DNA from 2 places in the Mesorhizobium sp. WSM4819 genome. Region 2 is predicted to be linked to the other one. Evidence: riboswitches for the same ligand, from Rfam matches in the RefSeq annotation. Region 2 holds a riboswitch; the other holds the start of a gene.
What was found. A riboswitch is a leader RNA that binds a small molecule or an ion and turns the genes downstream of it on or off. The one in region 2 is predicted to bind cobalamin.

Region 1: it holds a riboswitch for cobalamin, as region 2 does, so the genes downstream of both, metE (5-methyltetrahydropteroyltriglutamate--homocysteine S-methyltransferase) here and AC0L18_RS06900 (DUF1636 family protein) in region 2, are expected to answer to the same signal.

The regions. Positions count from the first base shown of each region.
Region 1 covers NZ_JBVVQO010000008.1:131,342-137,687, reverse strand. Annotated here, with positions in the region: partial or broken gene metE (5-methyltetrahydropteroyltriglutamate--homocysteine S-methyltransferase) at 24-2,370, opposite strand; cobalamin riboswitch at 2,486-2,684, opposite strand; gene AC0L18_RS10290 (adenosine kinase) at 3,079-4,071, opposite strand; gene metK (methionine adenosyltransferase) at 4,181-5,359, opposite strand; gene AC0L18_RS10280 (serine hydroxymethyltransferase) at 5,413-6,346, opposite strand, start outside.
Region 2 covers NZ_JBVVQO010000005.1:71,229-77,574, forward strand. Annotated here, with positions in the region: gene AC0L18_RS06890 (cobaltochelatase subunit CobN) at 1-2,793, opposite strand, end outside; gene cobW (cobalamin biosynthesis protein CobW) at 2,812-3,849, opposite strand; gene AC0L18_RS06900 (DUF1636 family protein) at 3,846-4,280, opposite strand; cobalamin riboswitch at 4,319-4,521, opposite strand; gene AC0L18_RS06905 (winged helix-turn-helix domain-containing protein) at 4,780-5,979, opposite strand; gene AC0L18_RS06910 (NADH-quinone oxidoreductase subunit A) at 6,313-6,346, shown strand, end outside.

The DNA.
Region 1 (6,346 bases), on a different contig from region 2:
CCCGCGGGTCACATGTTTGCCCGTCACAGTGGCCCAGCGGCCTGCGCCTGCACTTTCTCCCGCAATGCGCATGCTGCAGCGACCATGTTGATGAGGGCAGGGCGGACCTCCTCCCATTTCCTTGTTTTGAGGCCACAGTCCGGATTCACCCACAATTGGCCGTCCGACAGTCGCTCGCGGGCAAGTTGGGCGAGTATGCAAAATCTCGCCAATCTCCGGGACACGTGGTGAGTGAATGTCGTAGACGCCAGGACCGATTTCGTTCGGATATTCTGACTTCGTGAAGGCGTCTAGCAGTTCCATTTTGGAGCGCGACGTCTCGATCGAAATCACGTCCGCGTCCAGTTCAGCGATCGAGTCGATGATCTCATTGAACTCAGAATAGCACATGTGGGTGTGAATTTGGGTCGCGTCCGCTACACCCGTTGAAGCGAGCCGGAAGCATTCGACAGCCCAGCCGAGATAATGTTTCCAGCCGGACTTCCGCAGGGGCAAGCCTTCGCGAAACGCGGCCTCATCGATCTGGATCACCCTTGCGCCAGCTCTTTCCAGGTCGGCCACTTCATCGCGGATGGCGAGCGCGATCTGGCGGCAGACCTCGGCGCGGGGTACGTCGTCGCGCACAAAAGACCAGTTAAGAATCGTCACTGGGCCTGTGAGCATGCCCTTCACCGGTTTTTTCGTCAGCGACTGGGCAAATTGCCACCAGAGGACCGTCATCGGATTGGGCCGCGATACGTCGCCGAAGATGATGGGAGGGCGCACGAGCCGGGAGCCGTAACTTTGCACCCAGCCATGCTGGGTGAAGGCGAGGCCGGACAGCTGCTCGCCGAAATGCTGGACCATGTCGTTTCGTTCGAACTCGCCATGTACCAGCACGTCCAGCCCGATCTCCTCCTGCCAGCGGACCGCCGCCTCGGTCTCCTTCTTCAGGAAGGCCTGGTAATCGACATAGCTCAGCCGGCCCTTCGCATGAGCGGAGCGCGCCCTGCGCACCTCGGGCGTCTGCGGGAAGGACCCGATCGTCGTCGTCGGGAACGGCGGCAGGCCGAGCGTGTCAGCCTGGACTCTGGAACGCTTGGCAAATGCGCTCTTTCGTTGCTTCATAGCGCCGTCAATGCTGATAACCCGCCCATGGACGAGCGGATCATGGACCTTTCCAGACATTGCGCGCGCCGCGGCCGCCTCGGCAGAAGCTTTCAGTGCGCCTGCTGCGGCCTCCCTGCCTCCGGACAAGGCTTGGGCCAGCACGAGCAGCTCTTCAGTCTTGTGGGCGGCGAATGCCAGCCACGAACTGACGTCCACATCGAGCGCAGTCTCCATCCGCAGGTCCATCGGCACATGAAGCATCGAGCAGGAAGGCGCAATCTCGACGCGATCCAGCGGCCAGCCGGCAACGATCGGCTTGATGCGGTCGAGAATGGCAGCTAGGTTCGCGCGCCAGACATTGCGGCCGTCGATCAAGCCAAGTGAGAGCACCAGATCCTTCGGTGCGAGCCGACCAACCGTCTCCAACTGCTCGGGAGCGCGCACGAGGTCGAGATGTAGGCCCGCCAGGCGCAGCGAAAGCGCGGTCTCCAGATTGTCCCCGAGCGGCCCGAAATAGGTAGCCAGCATAATTTTCAACTTGGGCGCGGCTTTCGACAGCTGGCCGTACGTGAATTCGAAGGCAGCTCGTTCGTTCGGGCTAAGGTCGAGCACAAGCGCCGGCTCATCAATCTGCACCCAGTCGGCCCCCGAGAGCTCCAGCCTCCGCAGGAGTTGATCGTAGACGGGCAGCAGCCGCGGTAGGAGCGCTATGGGATTGAAACACTGGTCGGGAGACTTCGCCAGCTTGAGGAAGGTGACCGGTCCAAGGATGACCGGGCGTGTATGGGCGCCGAGCTCTTTTGCCTCCAGAAAGTGATCGACTGGTTTCGTCGACGAGAGGGCGAATGCCTGATCGTTGCTCAGCTCCGGCACGATGTAGTGGTAATTAGTGTCGAACCATTTGGTCATTTCCATCGCGGTTACGCGCTGGCCCTGAACTGCATGCCGGTGACTGGCGCGTCCGCAACCCGCGGCATCGCCTTGCGTCCCGCGCGCCACCGCGAAATAGATGTCGAGCGGGACCTCGCCGCCCGTCCAGCCGTAACGAGATGGCACGGCGCCGACCATTGCTGCGGTGTCGAGCACATGGTCATAAAGTGAGAAATCGTTCGACGGGATTTTCGACACGCCGCGGTCGTGCTGCTCGCTCCAGCTGGCGGCACGGAGTGCCTTCGCCGTCGCCAGAAGGTTGGCGGCAGAAGATTTTCCGGACCAGTAGCTTTCGAGCGCGAACTTCAGTTCTCGCCGGCGACCGATACGCGGCACGCCAAGCGTTGCTATGGGAACTTGCTGGGAGACATTCATTCCATACCCCGATGCTTGGGGCGGGGACAAGGAAGGCGCTAGCAGGCCGGCATGAACGCCGAGCTGCCGCGGCCACCAGACACCCCGCCCGTGGACGTTGTTCACCGTGGCAGGTCTCCTGGCTCGCGGGTCACAGCCTCTGCCCCGTCTTCCCGGGGCAGTTCGCCCCAGTGACATTGGTGGGTTGGCTCGCCGCTTACAGTTGCGGGGGCAGCGCCGGATTGCACCGGCTTCCCTCTTAGCTCCGCTACGGCAACGCCTTGCGGAGAACCACGACATGCGGACAATCGCAGCAGCTCGCATTGTTGTCAATGACGTATAAAGAAATGTTTATGTGTTTATGTGAACCGTTCACCTGCGGCGTGTTTCCCAAGTCGCAGGTCGCAGTAGAGCTGAGCCATTTGCGCCACTCGCCGGTCTGCGCAGGCTGTGCCTGGCCGCTCGGGCAATCTGCCAATCTACGATCTCGGCTCAAAACGACTTTCGTCAAAAAAGGGCGTGTTGGCCATCATGATCGGCCGGCAGTACTGGCCCGAAGTGCGACAACGTCCTGAGCCTCAACAATCAGAAATTCGGAGAAAAACCGCCATCCTTCACGCAGGCACGCGACATTTCGATTTACCCGCGCCTGTCTGGACAGCCTGCACAACGGCAAGGTGGGCAGCACCTCGCGGAAATGCTCCCCTACAACAGCCCCGCCTGCGTGGCCTCGCGGCGCAAATTCTGCCGCGGCCTGGGGCCGATCTGCTGGATCACCAATCCGGCCGCCAGTGAGCCAAGGTCGCCGCAGGTCTGCAGGTCGCGGCCTTGCGTGTAGCCATGCAGGAAGCCGGCGGCATAGAGATCGCCGGCGCCTGTCGTGTCGACCAGTTCCTTTATTGCGGTCGCCTTGATCACCACCGTTCCGCCGCCGCGCACGATCACCGAGCCCTTTTCAGAGCGGGTCACGGCAGCGATCCGGCAATCCTTGCGGATCTGCGCCAGCGCCTCGTCGAACGACGCCGTCTGATAAAGCGATTTGATCTCGTGGCTGTTGGCGAAGACGATGTCGACCATGCCCGAACGCATCAGGTCGAGGAATTCATCGCGGTAGCGGTCGACGCAGAACGAATCCGACAGTGTCATTGAGACTTCGCGGCCTGCCGCGTGCGCCAGCTTCGCCGTCTGCCGGATCGCTTCCTTGGCGCGCGGCGGGTCCCACAGATAGCCTTCGAAATAGGTGACCGCCGCACCCGAAGCCTTGTCTGCTTCGACGTCCTCCGGCCCGAGCTCCATGCAGGCGCCGAGATAGGTGTTCATCGAGCGCTCGCCATCGGGCGTGACGAAGATCATCGAGCGCGCCGTCGGCGGCTCGCCGTTGAGCGGCTTGGTGTCGAAAGCAACGCCCTGCGCATGGATGTCATGGGCATAGATTTCGCCGAGCGGGTCGTTCGAGACCTTGCCGAAGAAGGCGGCGCGACCGCCGAAGGAGGCGACGCCCGCCGCCGTGTTGCCGGCGCTGCCGCCGGAGGCTTCGATCGCCGGGCCCATGCGGCTGTAGAGCAGTTCGGCGCGCTGTGTGTCGATGAGGTTCATCGCGCCCTTGATGATGCCGTTGGTCTCGAGGAATTCCTCGTCGCACTGGGCGATGATGTCGACAATGGCATTGCCGATGCAAAGCACGTCATATTTCGGCATCAATGTCTCCGCCAAAAACCCGAGCCGGCTTCTTGCCACGTCAGGGCCGGCCTGTTTTTGGCGAGTGTGGAATGGGTCGCCCTATGACGACGCATCCGATACCCTTGCATCACGCAGCTGCCGGTCCTGCCTCACGCAACAGGTCGTCAGCTCTGTCCGTCTTTTCCCAGGTGAACTCCGGCTCTTCGCGTCCGAAGTGTCCGTATGTCGCGGTCTTGCGGTAAATCGGCCGTAGGAGATCAAGCGCCTTGATGATGCCTTTCGGCCGGAGATCGAAAAGCTCAAGGACGGCGCGCTCGATTCTTTTTTCATCAATCTTTGCGGTTCCGAATGTATTGACGAGGACAGAGACCGGCGCGGCCACACCGATCGCATAAGCAAGCTGAACCTCGCACACCTCCGCAAGTCCGCTGGCAACGACGTTTTTTGCGACGTACCGCGCCGCATAGGCGGCCGACCGATCAACCTTGGACGGGTCCTTGCCCGAAAAGGCACCGCCGCCGTGACGCCCCATGCCGCCGTAGGAATCGACGATGATCTTGCGGCCGGTGAGCCCGCAATCGCCGCGCGGCCCACCGACCACGAACCGGCCTGTTGGATTGACCAGGAACCTTATCCTCGTCGTATCCAGATCGTCGTGAGGCAAGACCGGCCTTATGATCTCCTCAATGACGCCTTCGCGCACCGTGGCTTGTGAGACCTCCTCGTCATGCTGCGTCGACAGGACTATGGTATCAAGCGCTACCGGGCGCAAACCCTCATACCGGATGGAAACTTGAGATTTAACGTCCGGGCGAAGCCAGCCAAGGCGTCCGGTTTGGCGCACCTCTGCCTGTTTTTTTATCAAATCGTGAGCAAGTTGGATTGGCAACGGCATCAACGTTTCGGTCTCGTTGCACGCGTACCCGAACATGAGGCCCTGATCCCCCGCTCCCTGCTCGAGATCCTGCCCTCGTCCCTCGTCGACGCCCTGGCTGATGTCAGGCGACTGCTCGGTCAAGGCCAAGATCAGGGCGCAACGCCGGCCGTCAAAGCCGATCGCATCGTTGTCATATCCAATGTCCAAAATGATATCGCGGGCAACTTGGCTGTAGTCGATATGCGCGTGACTGGTGATCTCGCCAGCCAGAACGACCATCCCTGACTTCACCAACGCTTCACAAGCGACACGAGCCTTAGGATCCTTGCGAAGGATCGCATCGAGGACGCCATCTGAGATATTGTCGGCCATCTTGTCGGGATGTCCCGCGCCGACGGATTCGGAAGAGAACACGAATTGTCTGGTCATGAAATGTCCTCGCTTCAAACGTTGGAATTGATGTGACAGTTGATCCGGCCGTCTTACCTGTCGGAGATGCCAGGCACGTCGAACGCAGCGCAGAAGTCGGCAACGTCTCTGCGCACTCTGGCATGCACGTCCGAATCATCGGGCTGGCGACAGACCAGGTCGATGAAAGCGGCAATCTGCACCATTTCCGCTTCGCGCATGCCCACAGACGTCACTGCTGGCGTGCCTAAGCGTATGCCGCTGGTGAGCGCGGGATGGCGCCGGTCGCCCGGCACCATGTTGAAATTCGTAATGATACCTGCTTGCGACAAGCGATCGGCATAGGCTTTTCCAGACAGCGGCCGGTCCCTAAGATCAAGGATCAGCATGTGATTGTCAGTGCCCCCCGTGACGAGTTCATAACCTCGCTCCAGAAGGGCCCGGGCCAGAGCCTTGGCGTTGTTGACGATCTGCTGACCGTACACACGGAAGGATGCATTCCCTGCTTCGTGCAGAGCGACAGCTAGCGCGGCAATGGTATTCATGTGCGGTCCGCCCTGGAGGAGAGGGAACACGGCACGGTCTATGCGTTTGGCCAGATTGTGTTTGCTCTTGGAATGGTAGAGCGCCTGATAGCGGTCTTCATTCCTTGACAAGATGAAGCCACCGCGGGGGCCGCGGATCGATTTGTGAGAGGTGCTGGTGACAACATCGCAATGGCTAACGGGATTCGGATGCACTCCTGCGACAACGAGACCGCTGATGTGGGCGATGTCGGCCACCAGATAGGAGTTCACCTCCGAAGCAATTTCGGCCATTGCCTCATAGTCAAAGATACGCGGATAAGCAGTTCCGCCGACCCAAATGAGCTTCGGTCGTTCCCGTTTGGCCGTCTCGCGCAAACGGTCATGGTCAATCTGCTGCGTCTTTTCGTGCAGCCCGTACGGAACTCGCTGATAGTCAGTGCCAGAGAAGTTGACGGCCCAACCGTGCGTCAGATGCCCGCCG
Region 2 (6,346 bases):
CGCGTCCTCGTCGCGGGCGGCGACGGCGTTGGCGGCCGCATCGATCAGGGCGATCTGGGTCGGGAACATGTCGCGGAACAGGCCTGAAATGCGCCAGGTGACATCGACGCGCGGGCGGTCAAGGGTGGCCGGCGGCAGCACTTCGATCCCGGTGACGCGGCCGGTGGCGCCATCCCATTGCGGCCGGCAGCCCATCAGCGCCAGGCCTTGCGCGATCTCTTCGCCGCCGGTGCGCAGAGAGGCCGAGCCCCAGAGGTCGATGACCAGCGAGCGCGGCCAGTCGCCATGCGCCTGCATGTAGCTGCGCAAGACCTCGTCGGACGCCGCCCTGCCGAGATCGAAGGATGTCGGCGTCGGCATGGTGCGTGGATCCGATGTGAACAGGTTGCGGCCAGTCGGCAGCACATCGCGCCGGCCACGCGCCGGTGCGCCGGCCGGCCCGGCAGCGACATGGCGGCCGTCGAGGGCCGCGATCAATGCTGACTTCTCGGCTGCTGCACTTTGCTGGCGCAGCGGATCGGCCTCGCCCTCGGGCGAGCGGCCGTAGATGTGCAGCCCGTCCTTGATGGCGAAGTCCTTGAGGTCGCAGAGCCAGGCGTCGATGCGGCGCAGCGCTTCGTCGGGCGCGTCGGTTCCGGCGACGCCGGCCTCGGAGGCGAGATCGGTCTTTTCAGCGGTTTCGACGATCAGCCTCGCCAGGCGGTCGCGGCGGCGGCGGTCGAGCCCTTCAGCCTGGGCATATTCGTCGACCAGCCGCTCGAGCTGCTGCTGGTTCTCGTCCAGACCGGCGCCGGTCAGCGGCGGCGGCAAATGGCCGAGGGTGACGGCGGCAATGCGCCGCTTGGCTTGTGCCGACTCTCCCGGGTTGGAGACGATGAAGGGATAGATGACGGGCAGGGGCCCGGTGACGATCTCGGGAAAACAGGTTTCGCTGAGCGCCACTGTCTTGCCGGGCAGCCATTCCAGCGTGCCATGGGCGCCGACATGGACGAGGGCATGGACATCGAGCATCTTGCGCAGCCACAGGCCAAAGGCGATCAGCGCATGGCGCGGCGGCAGCGTCGGGTCGTGATAGTCGGCGCGACGGTCGACTGAACGCCCGCGGTCGGGGGCAAGTGCTACGGTGATGTTGCCGAAGGTGGCGGCGCGGAAGGGGAAGCGTTTGCTGTTTGCCAGACTCGGATGTTGGCGCGAGGCACCCCCCTCTGTCCTGCCGGACATCTCCCCCGCAAGGGGGGAGATCGAGCTCTCATCCCCGCTTTCGCCAACTACCAGCGTTGTATAACGAGCGACGGCGTCCGAACTGCCAATCTCCCCCCTTGCGGGGGAGATGTCCGGCAGGACAGAGGGGGGTGCCTCGCGCAAACCTGTTTCATCTTCGGCCTTACCCCATGCGGCCGTCACCTCAGCGATGGCCGCTGCAGGCAATTCCGCCGAGAAGTCGAGATAATCCTTCAGCCCCAAGCCTTCGCCACCACGCTCCAACTCATCCAGCAATTCACGCGGCGTTTGCGGAATCCCTTCAACGACGTAGCCCTGTTCGCTCAGGTCGTGCAGCATCGCCAGCACGCTGGACGGCACGTCGAGGCCGACGGCGTAGCCGGTGCGGCCGGGCGCGCTTGGATAGTCGGGGATCAGGATGGCGAGCTTGCGCTTTTCGCGCGGCGTGCGCTGCAGGCGCACGAACGCCTCGACACGGTTCGCCACCTGGGCGACGCGGTCCGGCTCCGGCCGGTTGGCGAAGGCGCGGAAAGCCAATGCGGGATCGACCTCGCTTTCGCCCTTGAAGGAAATGGCGCCGGCGAGAATGCGGCCGTCGAGTTCGGGGAGGACGACATGCATGGCCAGGTCGGCGGGCGCCAGGCCGCGCTGGTTGTCTTGCCAGATATCGCGGCGTGTCGTCGCGACGATGACCTGGAAGACAGGAACGCCGGCGCGGTCAAACAGGGTTTCGACGCCGGGCTCGGCACCCGAGGCGAAGGCGGTCGCGGTGATGATCGCGGCCGGCTTCAGCGTGGCGAGCGCGCGTTCGACAAAGGCGAGCGAGGCTGGGTCCTTGAGGCTGGAGACGAAGATCGGCACGGGGGCCATGCCGCGCTGCCGCAGCGCTTCAAACAATGCGTCGATCGGCGCGACGTCGGCGGCGAGCAGCATCGAGCGGTAGAAGAGGATGGAGATGATGGGGGCGGATTCTATGGCTGCAAGGCCGGTATTTGAAAAGTCCGGTCTTTCTACGACCCCCAATTCCGGCTCATAAAATCCCGCCTTCGGCACGACAACCGGCTCCGCGACCGCCACATCTGATCCGGCGAGACTTGCCAGCCTCTGCACCAGCGCCGTCATATTCTCCGGGCCGCCTTCGCGGAAATAGCCAAGCAGGCCGTCGAGCTCCTGGCGCGGCAGCGTCGAGCCTTCGATCAGCCGCAGATCCTCGTCGCGGCATTCGCCGGGCAGCAGCGCCAGTTTTATGCCGTGCGCGCGGGCGGTCGAGGCGAGCTGGTCGCAGCCGTAGCGCCACCAGTCGTAACCGCCGAGGATGCGAACCAGAACAACCCTGGCGTGCCGGGCGACGCTGTCGATCCACAGATCCACAGACATCGGATGGCGCAGATCGCGCAAGGTGGCCAACCGCATCGACGGCAGGCGATCCGCGTCCGCCTGCCACGCCGCCGCCAGCCCGGCCAGATCGCTGTCGGTGAAGGACAGCGCCACGACATCCGCAGGCGTCTGCCTGAGATCGACAGGCTCGGCAAGATCGTCGAGCGAGGCGGATGTGGTGGTGAGGATGTGCATCGCGGCTCGTGCCTGAGGTCAGCCGGCGAGGATACGCTCGATCGCCGGGCGGTTCAGCCCTTTCAGGCCGATGACGACGAGGCGGGAGCGGCGATCGTCGGCGGCGGTCCAGGCGCGGTCGTAATAGTGGTTGACGCGCGGCCCGACTGCCTGCAGCAACAGCCGCATCGGCTTGCCGCCGACCTCGACGAAGCCTTTTACGCGCAGCACGTTTTCTTCTTCCGCCGCCGTGGCGACCCGCAAAGCCAGCTCTTCGGGATTGGCGATCGACGGAATGTCGATGACGAACGAGTCGAAATCGTCATGCTCGTGATCGAGCTCGTCATCGTGGTGAGTCTTGCGGCTCTCGATGTCGTCCTCGACGGCAAGGCCGAGGCCGAGCAGCACGGAGGGATCGACCTTGCCCTGCGAGGCCGGCACGATCTTCACCGCGCGGGCGGCGTGCTTGCCGATGATGGTATTGGCGCGGGCCGAGCCGGTGGCCTCCATCAGGTCGCTCTTCGACAATATGATCAGGTCGGCGCAGGCGAGCTGGTCCTCGAACACCTCCTCGACCGGATCGTCGTGGTCGAGCGTCTCGTCCTGCGCGCGCTGCGCCTGCAGGGCGTCCATGTCGTTGGCAACGCGGCCTTCGGCCAGCGCCGGTCCGTCGACCACGGCAATGACCCCGTCGACCGTCACCCGGCTCTTCACCGTCGGCCACTGGAAGGCCTGGACCAGCGGCTTGGGCAGGGCCAGCCCGGAGGTTTCGATCAGGATATGGTCGACCCTGGGCGTCAGCGACAGGATCTGGTCGAGCGCCGGGACGAAATCGTCGGCGACGGTGCAGCAGATGCAGCCATTGGCCAGCTCGACGATATTTTCCTCAGGGCAGGTGTCGATGCCGCATCCCTTAAGAATCTCGCCATCGATGCCGATGTCGCCGAACTCGTTGACTATGATGGCCAGCCGCTTGCCGCCAGCGTTTTCGAGCAGATGGCGGATCAGCGTCGTCTTGCCGGCGCCGAGGAAGCCGGTGACGACGGTGCAGGGCACGCGCGAGACGGAAGTGGTCATATCTGGTCCTTCAAAAGGTCGAGGGGAGGGATGCGGGCAACGAGGCCGCGCTTCAGGCAATCGGGGCGGCCGCGCCATGGCATGAGGCCGTCGGTCGAGGTGGCGAAGAGTTTTGCGCCGGTGATGAGATCGGCGCCGCTGGTCGCGGTCAGGTCGCCAAAGACATAGCTCCAGCAGCCGTCGCGCAGGATAGCGGCGCTGAGGCGGCGCTTGCAGTTGCCGAGGCATTCGACGCTGCGGATACGGATATTTTCGCCAGAGGCGGCGCGGCGCGTGTCTTCGGCCAACAATTCGCCGGCGCGAGGATGGCCGTCGGAGCCGGTCTCGTCACGGCAGGAGGCGCAGACGATCACGGTGACGTCGGCCAGAGCATCATCATCGCCGGGCAATACGCCCGCTGTCTCAGCCGAAAAACTGCTGTCGCGTTCCAAATCAGGCTCCTTGCCCGGAAAACCCGCCAGGCGATCGGATTCTTATGTCCTAGACGGCAGGTCTCCTGGCTCGCGGGTCATCGCCTTGGTGCCGCCTTCCCGGGATTTTCCCAGTGGTTATCGGCCTTGGCTCGTCGCTTACAGTTGCGGGGACAGCCGCGGATTTGAAATCGGATTTCGCACCGCATTCCCTCTTGGCTCCTCCCTTTGCCGAGAGGAGACCGTCTGAACCGGATTTAGGCTTGTGGAGGCAGTCGTGTCAACGCACGTCTACGACGCGGCGAGGGAAACGCTGCGGGGCAATTTTCGCGTCGGCGCTGCCCCTCATTGCCCTGCCGGGCATTTCTCCCCGTATAGTGACGGGGAGAAAGAGCTGGCCGCAACGGCGGCGCCTGCACGCTGGCGATTGGCGAAACCATCGATGATAGCATCCCTCTCCCCGTCTCTATACGGGGAGAGGACGCCGGCAGGCAGGTGAGGGGCAGCGCCGACATCGACCTCACGAAACCGCGACATCCGCCAGAGCCTGGCCCAAATCCCCCGCCGGCGTCACCTCGATGCGTTCCAAGCCGAGCCAACCCTGCATCAGCTGCAATTCCTCAAAAAGTTCGGCGGCGGTTTGCGGCGGCGCGCCGGGTTCGGCATAGGCGGCATGGACGCGCAGCACGCCGGCCGGGCGGTCGGCCTTAAGGTCGATGCGCGCCACGATCCTTTCGCCGAGCAGGAACGGCAGCACATAATAGCCGTATTGGCGCTTTTCGGCAGGGGTGTAGATCTCGATGCGATAGCGGAACTCGAACAGTCTTTCCGTACGCGCCCGCTCGAAGACTACCGGATCGAAGGGAGCGAGCAAGGCGCGCGCCTCGATCTTGCGCGGAAAACGGGCATTCCTGTGAAGATAGGCGGGCTTGCTCCAGCCTTCGACGGTCACCGGCAAGAGGTCGCCGGCGTCGACCAGTTCCTCGATGCGGCCTTTGATGTCGGCGGGGGAGAGGCGGAAATAGTCGCGCAGGTCGCCTGCTGTCGCGACGCCGTGGGCGCGGGCGGAAATGCGCAGCAATTCGCGGTGCGCATCCTCAGGCGAGGGCACAGGCAAGGCAAGTACTGCCGGCGGCAGCACGCGCTCCGGCAGATCATAAAGCCGCTCGAAGCCACGACGTGACGCCGTGGTGATGCGGCCGGCCCAGAACAGCCATTCGAAAGCGTGCTTGGCGTCGCTCCAGCCCCACCAGCCGCCTGAGCCTTTCTGGCCTTCCAGGGCGGAAGCGGCGATCGGGCCGCGTTCGACGACCTCGCGAAAGATGTCTTCAATGTAGGCGGTGCGCTCGCGGCCCCACTTGGCCAGCCCGTTATACATTTCCTCCCCACGTTCGGCCCGTTCCATGCGCCAGCGCATCAGCGGATAGGTTTCGACCGGCAGAAAGGAGGCTTCGTGCGCCCAATATTCGAAGACTTTGCGCTTGCGCGTCACGGCGGCGTTGTCGAGCAGGGCGAGCGGGTAGGGGCCAAGCCGCGAATAGAGCGGCATATAATGGGCACGCACCACCGCGCTGACGGAGTCGATCTGCAGCAGACCGGTCCGGGCAAGCACACGTGCCAGATGGCGGCGATCGGGCGTGCCGTTAGGGCGAGGATCGGAAAACCCCTGTGCGGCAAGCGCGATGCGCCGGGCCATGGCGTTCGAGATTTTTTCCTTCATGCAGACGGCACTCTGTCGGCGTTCGACCAAAGGTGGGAGAGATGATTCCGCATCATGCTAGCAGGGTTCTGGCGGCATCTATGTCAGGAGAGAAAGTGGAGTAAAACGCGAAGGAAATCAAACAGGAGCGGATTGGACCAGTTTATCCGGAGATGCCGTCGAGTACCGTGTTTTGAACAAGGTTTGACTTGCTTCGCCGAAAGCCCTGCGCTAACCCTCGCCGCGTTGCAGCATAGAGCCCCTAAAACGGTTCAGTGGTTAAACTGTCACGCTTCCGCAAGTGGGTCCGGTGCTGTAATCAGAGTGGATTGGCCGCCAACGGAAAGCTGCAGCATGAACGCATTGTTGAGTTCGTACCTGCCCATCG